2 regions of the Pseudomonas sp. NPDC087598 genome follow, and region 1 is predicted to be linked to the other one. Evidence: riboswitches for the same ligand, from Rfam matches in the RefSeq annotation. Region 1 holds a riboswitch; the other holds the start of a gene.
The links. A riboswitch is a leader RNA that binds a small molecule or an ion and turns the genes downstream of it on or off. The one in region 1 is predicted to bind cobalamin.

Region 1 (7,301 bases):
CGGCATCGAGGGCGAGCAACAGGTCAGCGGCGTGCTGATTGAGCGCAACAATGCGCGACGGCGGTGATTGCGCGGTGTTCCAGGTCTCGCTGCAATTTCGCAAGCTGTCGGCACCCGCAGCAGTAGAGCAGAGCAGGGCGCTCGCCAGTAGCCACGACGCCCTCATGTGCGCGCCTTGATCAGCAAATCGACGACGACCTCGCCACCGACCAGATGCCCTTCGACCAGCCGTTGCACGTCTTCGTTGCTGTGCACGCCATACCAGCACGTCTCCGGGTACACCGTGAGAATCGGCCCCAGATTGCACGGGAACTGACAGTGCGTGCGCGTCAGCAACACCCCGCCCGGGGTTTCGATGCGGTCATGCGCCAGCAAATGCCGGCGCAGGGTTTTCCATAACTGCAAGGCGCCGCGCTGGGTGCAGCGTGGGCCGGTGCAGAGGAACACGTGACGCGCATGTTCGGGGACGTGCGACCAGTCCGGATGGGTGTCGATGCCGTCGTGGCTGATGGAGTTCGTCATCAGAAGGTGTACGTGTAGCGGACTTCGGAGGTGAACGGCCGTCCGAGGTTGTCGACGTTGTTCGAGCGACTGGTGACGTAGTCGCGGTCGAACAGGTTTTCCACCAGCAGGCTCAGGCGATGCTGGTGGGCGTTGTCGAGGTAGCGGTAAGCGTCGGCATCCACCACCGAGTAATGCCCGTATTCAACCTGTTTCGAGCTGGTCACGTCGCGGATATAACGGATCGCGCCGCCGGCACCCCACAAACGATTCTCCGACTCAAAACCGATGCGTGAGCGGGCGAAGAAGCTCGGGATGTCATTGATCGTCACACCGGTGCGCGACTCGGTGAGGTTGCGGGTCATGTCGGCCTGCACACTCCATTGATCGTTGAGCGCGAGTTTCGCGTCAGCCTCGAGACCGCGCATGCGGATCTGCCCTTCGCCGTTGACCCACTGGATGTCGTCGAGGGTGATCAGGTCGTCGATCTTGCGTTTGAACAGGGTGACGCTGGCGCTGAATTCGCGGTCGAGCAGCAGGCCTTTGTAATCGAGACCCAGTTCGGCGTTGCGGCTTTTCTCCGGTTTGAGGTTGCGGTTGCCGATCTCGTCGCCCGGTTCATTGACGAACAATTGCTCGGCGTTCGGCAGTTTGTAGGCACTGCCGTACTGGCCGCGCAGGGACCAGTTTTCGTTGAGGTCATAAAGCGAGGTGAGCATGCCGACAGTGGCGCTATCACCGCCGGCCATGGCTTCGTGACGAATGCCGATGCTCGGGTGCCAATCGGGCAGGGCGTCAATCTGCGGACGCAGTTGCGTATAGATCGCGTGGGCTTCGGCCTTGTCATTGTCGATGATCAGCACATCGTCCTGGCCCTTGAACCATTGGTTGTCGGTACCGACAATCAGCACATGACCACCGGGCAATTCTGCTTTGCCCTCGGCCTGCACACCCCAATCGGTGAAACCCCAGTAGTCGTTGTGGTTGATGACTTTGGTGCCGCCACCGTCGACGTTGTTGATGCGCGTGTAGCGCGTGTCCCAGTCGTTGATATGACCTTTGACGAAGTAACTCAGGCGCTCATTGAGGTTCTGTTCGAAGGTCGCTGTGGCGATCTGTTGCACGCGGTCGTTGGTGGTCTTGTGATCGTTGACCGGGCGGGCGAAGTCGAGATTGGCGTCGGCGTATTGGTAGAACAGCTCCAGCCGCGAGTCATCGCCAAACGACTGAATGGCCTTGCCGCCGAACGTGGTGACTTCGTAGGCGCGCTTCTTCTCGGTATCGTTTTTCATGTCGCGGTTGCGAAACGGCTGGTAGCCGTCGGAGACGTTGTGGCTGACATACGCGAGCAAGCCGAGGTCGCCGAAACCATTGCTGAAGATGTTCTCGACCCGGGCGTCTTCAGTGGTGCCGCCGAAGGTGTCCAGGCCCAGATTGACTTCGCCGGAAGCTTTGCGGCTCTGCGGGCTGCGGGTGACGATGTTGATCACTCCCGACACTGCCTGCGTGCCGAACAACAGACTCTGCCCACCCTTGAGCACTTCGATGCGCTCGATGGCGTTGGCCGGCAGGGTGTCCAGATACAGGCCACCGTAGAGACGGTTATTCAGTCGCACGCCGTCGAGCAGGATCAGCGTGTCGTCGTTGCGCCCGCCCAGCAAGGAGTAGGTGCCGTAGTCGAACGGGCCGTTTTTCGGTGCGACGTACAAGCCGGGAATGAACATCTGCATGACGCGGCTGACATCGGCGCCGGGGCCTGCGCGCTCGATCTGCTCGCGGCTGACGATTTCCACTTTGCTGCCGTAGTGCGCCATGTCGGCGACGGTGGTGGACTCCACCGAGGGCGCGGAAACGATTTGCTGATTGAGTTCCAGCGGCGCGTCGTCGGCCAGCAGAAACGGGCTGAACAGGCAACCGAATAACAGGGAGGGAGCCGAGGGATTGAAAGGTCGAATCATTGTCTTCTCGAAAAGGATCTTCGCAGAAGAGCATGCAGGAGAAGGCATCGCGCACAGCCAATACCGGCCCATGCCCGCCCACCGCAGGATTTTGCCAAACAGAAATTCCAGGCCGGTCTCCGGGCTCACGCGTATCGATGCCTTCACCTTCCCATGGCTTTTTGGCCACAGTGGTGTGTCGAAAACATCACGCGTATACCGTTGCGGGGGCAGCACCGGACTTGTTCGAAAAGAACCTACCGGTTTCCCGTTTCACCCCATGCACGGCGGCATGGGACACCTGAAACTGGGCGGCATCTGAACATTCGACAGACCGTTCGTCAACTTTTCGGACCGGCCTATGCCTGCTGCGCCGCCCCCTGTTGCACAAAGCGCTCGATCAACCACCGCGCCGCCGGGCCGGGTGGCAGATCGGTGCGATAGATGACGTCGAAGGTGTAAATGCCGCTCTCGTATTCCGGCAACTGCAGGCGTACCAGACGACCGCTGCGCAAGTCCTCTTCGACCATCGGGACCGGCATGTTGCCCCAGCCGATGCCTTCGCGCAGCAGCATGTGTTTGGCGCCGAGGTCCGCCAACCGCCAGGTGCGGTTGCTGAGCACGGCGAACTCCCGGTCCTTGGTCAGCCGCGAACGGTCGGACAGCACCAGTTGAGTGAACTCGCGCCCGGCCCCCGGCGCATTCGACTCGCTTGAGGCCAACGGATGCCCGGGATCTGCCACCGGAATCAGCTCGACGCTGCCGACTGCGATTCTCTCGATACCGTCGATGCCTTCGTTCATCGGCCCGCTGACTCCGACGATGGCGTTACCGTTGATGACCAGCTCCGTGACGGCCCCAAGCGCCTCCATGTGCAAGTGCAGAGCAACGGTGGGGAAGGCTTCGCGAAAGGATTTCAGCGCGTCGACCACACGCTCGGGCGGCAGCATCACATCGAGTACCAGATGCACTTCGGCTTCCAGCCCTTGCAGCAAACCTTTCACTTTGGCGCGCAAGCCGTGCACGCCTTGGGCGATGGTCCGCGCTTCGGCCAGCACCGTGCGGCCGGCCTCGGTGAGTTGCGGTTTGCGGGTGGTCTGGCGATCGAACAGCGACACGCCGAGCTGCATTTCCAAGTTGGCAATCGAATAGCTGACCACCGAAGTGGCGCGGTGCAGCTTCCTCGCGGCCCCGGCAAAACTGCCGACGTCGACGACGGTCAGGAACACGCGCAGTTGGTCCAGGGTTGGTGTGCCCGGGTCGGAAATCATCGTCGCAGCCTCGAACATGACGGGGTGGGTCACGCAGATATAACCGAATGCTGCGTACTCAGCTTGTCTATTTTTTAGAACGTGATGATCTAAATTAGTCAGCTATTCAGATGAGTCGTTGCAGCGCAAGATTTTCTTCAACAGGGCGGTTCACGCCGAACCCCCGAACTTTTGAAGGAAATACCGATGACCATTTCTGCAAACACCGCTCAACCACAAGTCGCTGAACAGTCACGCGCCGATGTCGCTCAAGCCTCGGCCGCGTTGATCGGCCGTGTACTGCTCAGCGCGATTTTCATCCTCTCCGGTTTCTCCAAACTGGCCGCGCCGGCAATGATGATCGGGTACATCAGCTCCGTCGGGCTACCGCTGCCATCCGTGGCGTTGGCCGTGGCGATCATCGTTGAAATCGGCGGTGGCCTGGCGCTGATCGCTGGCTATCGCACTCGCACCGTGGCGGCGGTATTGGCGCTGTTCAGCGTGATGACTGCCCTGGCTTTCCATAACGCGCTGGGCGATCAGAACCAGTTCATCCACTTCTTCAAGAATATCGCCATGGCCGGTGGCCTGTTGCAGGTGGTGGCCTTCGGTGCCGGTCGCTTCAGCCTCGACGCACGCCGTACTTGAGTCGCGCTGTTGCCAGGGGAGAGCCCTGGCAACAGACGTTTGATCAACCCGTTAAACAGTGGAGATTGTGATGAAGGCTTTGCGTGTTTACGAGTACGGCGGTTCTGCAGCGTTGCGTCTGGAAGAGGTTGCCGATCCGGTTGCTGGAGCTGGCGAGGTGCTGATTCAGGTCGCCGCCGCCGGGGTCAATCCGATTGACTGGAAAATCCTCTCGGGTGCCATGCAGGCGTTCATCCCGCTGCCAATGCCGTTCACACCGGGCGTTGAAGTGGCCGGGACCGTGATCGCCAAGGGTGACGGCGTCACCGGCTTCAGCCTCGGCGACGAGGTATTCGGTTTCATCAACATCGTCGGCGGCTATGCGAGCAAAGCGGTGGCCCCGGTAGAAAAACTGGCGCTCAAGCCTCGCTCGCTGAGTGCGTTGCAGGCCGGCGCGGTGCCCGCCAGCGCGTTGACAGCGTGGCAGGCACTCACCGAACACGCCGGCGTGCAACGGCGGCAGAAAGTGTTGATTCACGCCGCTGCGGGTGGTGTCGGCAGTATGGCCGTGCAGATCGCCAGATATCTGGGCGCCGAGGTCTATGCCACGGCATCTGCGCACCATCATGCGTACCTCAAGGCACTCGGTGCCAACCACACCATCGACTACACCGCCCAGGCCTTCGAAGAACAGGTGTCCGGCATGGATGTGGTGCTGGACCTGGTCGGCGGTGAAACGCAGAAGCGCTCGTTCGCAGTGCTGAAAAGAAACGGTGTGCTGGTATCCCCCGTGAGCGCGCCAAACATGACCCTGGCAAACGACTACGGCATTACACCGGTCCACTTCGCCACCCGCTCTGATGGCCGGCAGCTGTCGCTGATCGCCGGGTTATTCGACAAGGGCCACCTGACCGTTGAGGTTGAGGCTTACCCCTTGAGTGACGCGGCAGCGGCCATCGATAAAAGCCTCGGTCGTCATTTACACGGCCGACTGGTGCTTGATACCACGCGGTAAGGGGCGGGTTCCGGCCTTATGACTGATCCGCCACACCTCCCGCGCGTCGGGTGTGGCGTGCGGGTACACGGATCTATATTCTCCACGGCCAGTACGTGGGTATCCGTTTTAGGCTGATAACAGCCTCGCAGTCAGGGACAGAAGACATGCAGTTCAGGGTGATGGTGGTCGGTGGCTACGGTAATTTCGGCAGCATTGTTTGCCGGCATCTGGCGGGCATGCGCGGTGTGGAGTTGGTGCTGTCCGGGCGTAATCCGGACAAGTTGCAAGGCAAGCTCGATGAGTTGAACAGCCAATCGGGGGCCGTTGCCGAAGGTTGGTGTGGCGATGCCATGGGGCCGGAGTTCAGCGCCGCTCTGAGCTTGCTGAACATCCATTTGGTGGTTCATACCGGTGGCCCGTTTCAAGGGCAGTCCTATGCGGTTGCCGAGAGTTGCATCGCCGCCTCGGTGAATTACTGTGATCTGGCTGACTGCCGAACTTTCGTCAACGGCGTGGGCCTGCTCAATGAGCGGGCGAAAGCGGCGGGTGTGGCGATCCTCAGTGGTTGCAGTTCGGTGCCAACGCTTTCTTCCGCGATCATCGATCAGCAGCGTCAGCGCTTCTCCCGTATCGACGCCATCGCACACGGCATTTCCTCCTCGGCGAAGATGCCGGGGTTGTCGACCATCGAAGGTGTGCTGGCCTACGCCGGTAAACCGATCCGGCAATTGAAGAACGGTCAGGTGCATGAGGTGTCCGGCTGGCTGGATCTGACCTTGCGCAAGATGCCGCAATTGGGCACTCGGTTGCTGGCCAACGTCGACGTGCCGGACATGGATATTTTTGCCGGTCGTTATGGCGCACAAAACCTCAGTTTTCAGGCCGGCGCCGGGCTGAAACTTGGTGGTATCGCCAATGGTCTGTTGGCGCAGGCACTGAAATTCGGGCTGGTGCGCGACCATGCGATCTGGGCGGCGCGCCTGCATCGACTGGGCACTCGGTTCGAACGTTTCGGCGATGGCAAAAGTGCGATGTACATTGATGTTCAGGGCGTGGGCGTTGACGGCAAACCGCTGTCCATGACCGCGCAACTGACCGCCCTGAATGACAAGGGCCCGGAAATTCCCAGCTGCGCCGCTGTGGCGCTGGCGACAAAAATGGCTCGGGGCTACGTGCCGTCATCCGGCGCTCGTCCATGTGTCGGCGAAATCAGCGTCGATGAATATCTGGCGGCGATCAACGATCCGGCCAACTTGAGCCTGTCCGTGCAGTTTTCTGACGGGCAGCGCTGAACAGGCTAATCAGGCAGACGGCGCCGCCATTTTCAGAAAACGCTGTTCGTGGTCAGGATCGGGCAACAGACAGGTATCGTATTTGCCGAACAGCCGATAGCGATTCAGCGCAATGCGGTCATAGCCCCAGTCGCGCAGCACACGCGGGAAAATCCGCAGCAGTCGCAAAGGCTGCCAGCGGCCGGACAACTGCTTGATGACTTCGAAAAAGGCATCCGAGCGTTCCCAGTAATGCCGGTCACGAATCACCGCCATGGTGTCGAACTGATCCAGCGGCAAACCCGCCCACGCGAGCAGCGCCTGGCCCTCGGGCGACTGCACCGCCGCCAGGCGCACACGGCGCTGATGATCATGCCGAATCAGGAACCGCGCCCAGCCATTGCAGAGTTTGCACACCCCGTCGAACAGCACCACCGTTTCGCCGGGCTTGAGCAGTGGCGCGGGGGTAGGGCGGAGTTGCGCGGTTGGCATGGTGTGGGTCCATTCAGTTGGAGTGACTGGATCATAACCGTGGGGACGGCTGGCGTCTGCTTGTGGGCGAGAAGCGAACGCCGAGGGAGGTTTACCAACGGACATGCCACGGGATTATCACGAGCGTATGCATGACAATTTTTTGATTGTGCAGGGTGATCGATTTTACGCTGGCGCTGAATAATCTCACCCGGCCGAGGCGTTCAATGCACATCGCCATCCTTAC
Region 2 (7,301 bases), on a different contig from region 1:
TGATGGGCGGCTTCGAGCAAACGGCGCAGCAGTTCGGGCTCGACGGTGCCGCCAGTGAAGTGGCGCATGTCGCGGCGTTCGGCGATGGCTCTATAAACCGCTGCGCGCTCGGTTTCGGTGAATGCGTTGTCGGTCATGGCCCCTTCGCGAGCAGGCTCGCTCCTACAGGAGATCGCATTTCTTCAGACTGCACACCGTCCACTGTAGGAGTGAGCCTGCTCGCGATGGCGGCCTCAAGGTCGGGCAGAAACAGTGCAGCAACAGCCGCAGGATTCGACGGGAAATAAAAGTGCACGTAAGAAGCCGTCATCCGCCCTTCCCGATAGACCGCCTCCGCCCCGCGCCCGCCATTCGGGCTCAGGCCACGGGCAATCGGCGTCAGTTCAGTGGTTGTCAGGGAATGGTGATACGTGTGGCCACGCAACGAACCTTCCGGCAGCTCCACCGCTTGCAGCGCCAACGCCGCGAGACGCTTTTGCATTACCGCATCGCCCGCCAGCAAACCGACCAGTTCAGCACGAGTGCCTTCAACGTCGGTCAGGGAATCGAGCAGGTAAAGCATGCCGCCACACTCGGCGAGTAACGGATTGCCAGCGGCGTGATGCGCTCGGATCGCGTCGAGCATCGCGGTGTTCTGCGACAGCGCAACGTGATGCAACTCCGGATAACCACCGGGCAGATACAAACTGTCCGCCTCGGGCAATTGTGTATCGCGGATTGGCGAGAAGAAGCTCAACTCAGCCCCCATCGCGCGCAACAGATCGAGGCTCGCGCCATAAGTGAAGGCAAACGCCTCATCACGGGCAACGGCAATTCGCACGCCGTTGAGCAACGGCTCGGCGGCGATTACGTCAGGCGCGGCGAACTCCACGGCCGGTGGCAGCGCTACCTCACAACTGCTGGCGAGGGCTGCGGCGGCCGCGTCGAGGCGCATGTCGAGGTCATTCAGTTCGCTGGCTTGCACGAGGCCGAGGTGGCGGCTCGGCAGCTCGATCCCGGTCTCGCGGGACAACGCGCCGTACCAGCGCAAACCTTCGGTGAGGCTGCCTTCGAGCAATTGCGCATGGCGCAAGGTGCCGACGCGATTGGCCAGGACGCCGGCAAACGGCAAGTCCGGCTGATAGCGTGCCAGACCCAATGCCAATGCACCGAACGTCTGAGCCATAGCCGTGCCGTCGATCACCCCGAGTACCGGCACGCCAAAATGCCGCGCCAGATCGGCGCTCGAGGGCGTGCCGTCAAACAATCCCATCACGCCTTCGATCAGAATCAGGTCGGCATCGGCTGCGGCTTCCCACAACAGGCGACGGCTTTCCTGCTCGCCGACCATCCACATGTCCAATTGATAGACCGGCGCACCGCTGGCGCGCTCAAGAATCATCGGGTCGAGAAAATCCGGTCCGCATTTGAACACGCGAACCTTGCGCCCCTGATTGCGATGCAAACGGGCCAACGCAGCGGTGACGGTGGTCTTGCCCTGACCGGAGGCCGGTGCGGCGATAAGGACCGCCGGGCAGTGACGTGGTTGATTCAAAGTTCGACGCCTTTCTGCGCTTTGATGCCGGCCTGGAAGGCGTGTTTGAGCATGCCCATTTCGGTGACCGTGTCGCCCATCTCGATCATTTCCGGTTTGGCCGCACGACCGGTGACGATTACGTGCTGCATCGGCGGACGCGCCTGCAAGTCGCTGAGCACCTGATCAAGATCGAGGTAGCCGTGCTTGAGGGCGATGTTCAGTTCATCGAGCACCACCAGACCGATCGAGGGATCGCGCAGCAGTTCGCGGGAGACGGCCCAAGCGGCTTCGGCGGCGGCGATGTCGCGCTGACGGTCCTGGGTTTCCCAGGTGAAACCTTCGCCCATCACATGGAAACGCACTTGCTCGGGGAAGCGACGGAAGAACAGTTCTTCACCGGTGCTGTTACGGCCCTTGATGAACTGCACCACGCCGCACTGCATGCCGTGGCCCATGGCGCGGGCGAGCATGCCGAACGCCGAGCTGCTTTTGCCTTTGCCATTGCCGGTCAGCACCAACACCAGGCCGCATTCGTCAGGCGAGTTGGCGATGCGTTCGTCGATGACGGCTTTTTTGCGTTGCATACGCGCCAGATGGCGTTCGTCACGCTCGGGGGAATCAGTCATGGGGGAGCTCTCCGTTGAGGCTGGATAACGGCGGGCAGGCACAAGAATAGACGGCAAAAAGCCTGGCATCGCCCACCGTGATGCCGCTGGATGGATCAGGCCGGTCTCCGGGCTCATGAGCGGCGCAAGGCCTGGCTGCGCGCCTTCCCGCTTCTTTCGAGGCAGTGGCTCAAGGCGCAGCTTTTACTCATTTACCGTTGCGGGGGCAGCGCCGGGATCGTAGTGGTTCTTCGCGCGAAGACAACCCTCACCGGCTTCCCTGTTTCACTCTGTCGACGCAGGTCACAGAGCACCTGAAACAAGCCGCGAAGGTTAGAGGGTTGGGGGTGGAGCGTCAATTAAAGAGGGGGCCGTCGAGCGAATAACTGCCGTCGATCAATTATCTGGCGCCAATCTTGTGCCATGCTGAAACAAGTGATATCAAAGAGCCATGCTTTTCTCGAAAAAGCCATCACAACAATAAGGATGATTACGATGCAAGGCATGATCATCAGCAATCCGCGCCTGGAATTCCTGCGCCCGGTGCTTGAACGCTGGTTTGACTGTATCGACCGCTACAACGCCGTGCGCGGCGACAGCGACACGCCTTACTGGCATGACGAGAAAGCCAATCTCGGCTTGCTCTCGGCAGCGGCATGGATGGCCGAGCTGGTGACGCTGGAACAGACGGCCACCCGCAAGCAAAACGAAGAAGGCGAGCGCAATGCCCGCGCCGACCTGTTCCTCGCAGGCAGCGATGACCGCGCTTACATCCAGGCCACGCAACGCTGGCCACGGGTCAACAACCTCAACCTGACCCAAGCATTGCAGGAGATCACCAGCGACGCCAGACGCATCAGCTTTGCCAGCGACCTCAAACTCGGCTGCCTGTTTGTCGCCCCGCAAAAAGCCCAGCACAGCGCCAGCCCCGAAGAGCTGCAAGACATGGTCGACGACCTGCAAAAAGAACACACCTGCGCCGTCGCCTGGTATTTCCCCTACGCCTACCGCAAGTTGCGCAACGAAGCCGGCAACTATCACCCGGGCATTGCCGTGCTGTTCAAAGAGGCCCGCAGTTGAGCAGTTGAACCATCGGGCTTGCGCGCTCCTCTATGATTAGGAATGCATTCATAGGGAAGATCAGTAATGCGCAAGTCCCAGCTCGCTTTTGTCATCGCCCTCGCCGGAGGGCTCGCCGCCTGTGGTGAATCCTCCAGCCTGCAAGTTTCCGACGGCACCGGCCCGTCACCGAAATTGCCTGAACCGAACAAGACCCTGATCCCGACAGTGAATATTGCCCCGGCGATCGGCTGGCCCGAGGGCGGCAAACCGACCGCAGCGGCAGGCACCCAGGTCGCTGCGTTCGCCGAAGGCCTTGATCATCCACGCTGGCTCTACGTGTTGCCCAATGGTGATGTGCTGGTGGCAGAAACCAATGCCCCGCCGAAACCTGACGACAGCAGCGGCATTCGTGGCTGGGTGATGAAGAAAGTCATGGGCAAGGCTGGCGCCGGCGTACCGAGCCCGAATCGCATCACTCTGCTGCGTGATGCCGATCATGACGGTGTCGCCGAGACGCGTACGGTGTTCCTGCAGAACCTCAATTCGCCGTTTGGCATGACCCTGGTCGGCAATGATCTGTATGTGGCGGATACCGATCGCCTGCTGCGCTTCCATTACGAACCCGGCGCGACCGAAATCAAGTCGCAACCGATCAAGGTGACGGACCTGCCCGGCGGCACGCTGAATCATCACTGGACCAAGAACGTTATCGCCAGCAAGGACGGCAACAAGCTATACGTCACAGTCGGCTCGAACAGCAACGTCGGCGAAAACGGCCTGGATAAAGAGGAAGGTCGCGCGGCGATCTGGGAAGTCGACCGGGCGACCGGCAATCACCGCATCTTCGCCTCGGGCATTCGCAATCCCAACGGCCTGGCCTGGGAACCCACCAGCGGCGCGCTGTGGACGGCGGTCAACGAGCGTGACGAGATCGGCAGCGACCTGGTGCCGGACTACATCACCTCGGTCAAGGACGGTGGATTTTATGGCTGGCCGTTCAGCTATTACGGGCAGCATGTTGATGTGCGGGTGAATCCGCAGAACCTCGACCTGGTCGCCAAAGCCATTGCCCCGGATTACGCGGTCGGCCCGCACACTGCTTCGCTGGGCCTGACCTTCGCCGAGGGCAACACGCTGCCGGCGCAGTTCAAGGAAGGCGCGTTCATTAGCCAGCACGGCTCCTGGAACCGCAAGCCGCACAGTGGTTATAAAGTGATTTTCGTGCCGTTTACCGGCGGCAAGCCGAACGGCGCACCGGTGGATGTGCTGACCGGTTTCCTCGACAAGGACGAGAATGCGCTGGGCCGCCCGGTGGGCGTGGTGATCGACCAGCAAGGTGGTTTGCTGGTGGCGGATGACGTGGGGAACAAGGTGTGGCGGGTGTCTGCCACGAAGTGATATTGAATTTGACCTGAAACAACTGTGGGAGCGAGCCTGCTCGCGAATGCGGTGTGTCAGCCTCCATCGAGTTGACTGATACACCGTTTTCGCGAGCAGGCTCGCTCCCACATTAAGATTGCTGCGATTTTTCTTACGGGTTATGCGCCAGATGCTCAGGCTGCAACACCCGTTTCGCACTCAGATAAGCCTTCTGCCAATACGCCTTCGACAAGCTGTCCAGCTTCACCGTGCCGCCAGTGGCCGGCGCATGCACGAAGCGCCCTTCTCCGACGTAAATCCCCGCATGACTGACCTGCGAGCCGCCATTGGTGGCGAAGAAAATCAGATCTCCCGTCTGCAAGCCTTCCTTACCGACATTCGGCGCCTGCATCACGATCAGCTCGCGAGTGGAACGCGGCAGAGAGATACCTGCGGCATCACGGTAGACAAAACCGATGAGTCCGCTGCAATCAAACCCTGAATCCGGCGTGTTGCCACCCCAGCGATAAGGCGTACCCACCAGGCCAAGCGCGCGGAACAGCACGTCTTCAGCAGCCGGCGAGAAAGATTGCGAGGGGCCGAACACGACCGGCGCGCGAACCACAGGCGCAGGCGGCGGTGTACGGCTGGCACAGGCGCTGAGCAGCGCTGCGAAGAAGATCAATGCGAGGCGGGCCGACATGGTCATAAGCAGAACATCCTGATCTGGCTGCGGCTTTCTCTGCCGGATGGACAGAAAACAAAACCGCCTGCGCAGCACGCAGGCGGTTTGCCATCAATATAGATTCAGGATTCTAGCGGCTACGCGGCAAACTTCAAGTAAGACTTTAACTTCACCTTGTAAAGTCTAGGTCTACTCCGTTGCCGGAAACCGTTTTGTCGCCACGGACGTGGCGACAACGGGGGAATTACTTGCGAGCGGTGACCACGGTCGGGGCCATGGCGAGTGCACGCTTGGCTTCGATGAAGGTCTTGCTCCAGTAGCTGTCACCCAGGCTGTCGATGCGAACACCGCCGCTGCGACGACTGCTGGAGTGGATGAACTGGTTGTCGCCCAGGTAGATCCCGGCGTGGCTGACACGACCGCGACGACCGTTGGTGGCGAAGAACAGCAGATCGCCCGGCTCGAGGTTGCTGCGCGATACCAGCGGCGCGTCAACGTTGATCATTTCGCGAGTGGAGCGTGGCAGGTTCATGCCGGCTTCTTCGCGGAACAGGTAACCGATAAAACCGCTGCAATCGAAACCGGCTTCAGAAGTACCACCGAAACGGTAACGGGTACCGATCAGGGACATGCCGCGTTCGAGGATACTGTCGGCCAGAACTGGAAGCTGGTAAGGCTTGTTGCCGTTGAAGTCCGACAGTTCTTTTTCGGTGTCCAGCTCTTCCTGGTAAATAACGGAAGACTGGGCAGTGGCAGAATTTTTAACCTGTTGAGGCTGCTCTTGAACTGGAGAATGAGCAGCGCAACCGTACAACAGGGTGACGAGTGCGAGAGGCACGAGGGGTGCGAAGCGCTTTAGCATGGGCACGACCGTGGCTGATAGTTGTAAAGAAGCCGAGACTATGCCCGCTATCGACCTCATTTGCAAATTCAATCGATCTTTTTGTGACTTCTCGGTTTCTCGTTTACATCTAAGCGCTTAAGCCCATTTGAATGAATACGCGGCCTGCACCCGGTGCAGGAAAGCGGATTTTCTGGCGCCTGAAATATGCCGAAACGCGCTGAAAGCCGCAGAACCAAAGGGATGGCTACCAGCCGAGGGTTTCTTTGAGGAAGGGAATGGTGAGCTTGCGTTGCGCCTGCAACGAGGCCTGATCGAGCTGCTCGAGCAGGTCAAACAGCGCACTCATGCTGCGGGTGCCGCGAGTCAAAATAAAATGCCCGACTTCGTCAGTCAGGTGCAGACCTCGACGTGATGCGCGCAATTGCAAGGCACGCAATTTGTCTTCATCGGAGAGTGGGCGCATCTGAAAGATCAGCGCCAGGGTCAGACGCGATTTCAAGTCCGCCAGTTTGACCGGCAGTTCACGCGGCGAGGTTGAAGCCGCGATCAGCAGGCGCCGACCGCTGTCACGCAGACGGTTGAACAGATGAAACATCGCCTCTTCCCAGTCCGCCTTGCCGGCAATCACCTGCAAGTCGTCCAGACAGACCAGTTCATACTGCTCAAGGTTGTCGAGAATTTCGATACCGCGATCCATCAACTCGGCCAACGGCAGATACACCGCCGGCTCGCCCATCTGCTCGAAGCGCAGGCACGCGGCCTGCAACAGATGCGTACGCCCTACGCCGTGTTTGCCCCACAGGTAGATCAGGCTTTCTGTCCAGCCGGCGTCGGCTTCGCATAGGCGCTCGACATAGCCGAGTGCAGCGGCATTGGCGCCTGGGTAGTAGTTGATGAAGGTGGCGTCGTCACGCAGACGCACACCTAGGGGCAGCTGAATCGGTTTCATGCTGACTGAACAGTTCCCAAGGAACCGTTAGTGGCCTCTGTGTAAAGTTTGCGAAGTTTATACCCGTGAAGCTGAGCGCACAATGCAACAGAGTCCAGCCAAATCAAAGGTTTGCGTTAACACACTGGTTTTATGACAGATTCTCTGACGCCAACACCTGCATGACACGGGCCAACCCGGCGATTCACCGGGTGGCCGTCATCGCCATTACAACTCGGGCTCGTCCGCCTTGTAGATGTCGGAATCCTTGTACAAGTCGTGTACGTGGCGCACCAGCACCA

Region 2: linked by a shared signal. The riboswitch ahead of cobO (cob(I)yrinic acid a,c-diamide adenosyltransferase) and the one ahead of ACIOWE_RS20650 (TonB-dependent receptor plug domain-containing protein) in region 1 are both predicted to bind cobalamin.

What each region holds. Positions count from the first base shown of each region.
Region 1 covers NZ_JBIUWQ010000041.1:19,398-26,698, reverse strand. The annotation lists gene ACIOWE_RS20660 (ABC transporter substrate-binding protein) at 1-166, opposite strand, end outside; gene ACIOWE_RS20655 ((2Fe-2S) ferredoxin domain-containing protein) at 163-522, opposite strand; gene ACIOWE_RS20650 (TonB-dependent receptor plug domain-containing protein) at 522-2,459, opposite strand; cobalamin riboswitch at 2,552-2,758, opposite strand; gene ACIOWE_RS20645 (LysR family transcriptional regulator) at 2,798-3,709, opposite strand; gene ACIOWE_RS20640 (DoxX family protein) at 3,896-4,336, shown strand; gene ACIOWE_RS20635 (NADP-dependent oxidoreductase) at 4,407-5,330, shown strand; gene ACIOWE_RS20630 (saccharopine dehydrogenase) at 5,477-6,604, shown strand; gene ACIOWE_RS20625 (thiol-disulfide oxidoreductase DCC family protein) at 6,614-7,075, opposite strand; gene ACIOWE_RS20620 (DJ-1/PfpI family protein) at 7,282-7,301, shown strand, end outside.
Region 2 covers NZ_JBIUWQ010000044.1:16,878-24,178, reverse strand. The annotation lists gene bluB (5,6-dimethylbenzimidazole synthase) at 1-137, opposite strand, end outside; gene ACIOWE_RS21510 (cobyrinate a,c-diamide synthase) at 134-1,534, opposite strand; gene cobO (cob(I)yrinic acid a,c-diamide adenosyltransferase) at 1,531-2,142, opposite strand; cobalamin riboswitch at 2,223-2,454, opposite strand; gene ACIOWE_RS21500 (hypothetical protein) at 2,617-3,201, shown strand; gene ACIOWE_RS21495 (PQQ-dependent sugar dehydrogenase) at 3,268-4,581, shown strand; gene ACIOWE_RS21490 (C40 family peptidase) at 4,715-5,251, opposite strand; gene ACIOWE_RS21485 (C40 family peptidase) at 5,472-6,089, opposite strand; gene hda (DnaA regulatory inactivator Hda) at 6,316-7,020, opposite strand; gene ACIOWE_RS21475 (AI-2E family transporter) at 7,228-7,301, opposite strand, start outside.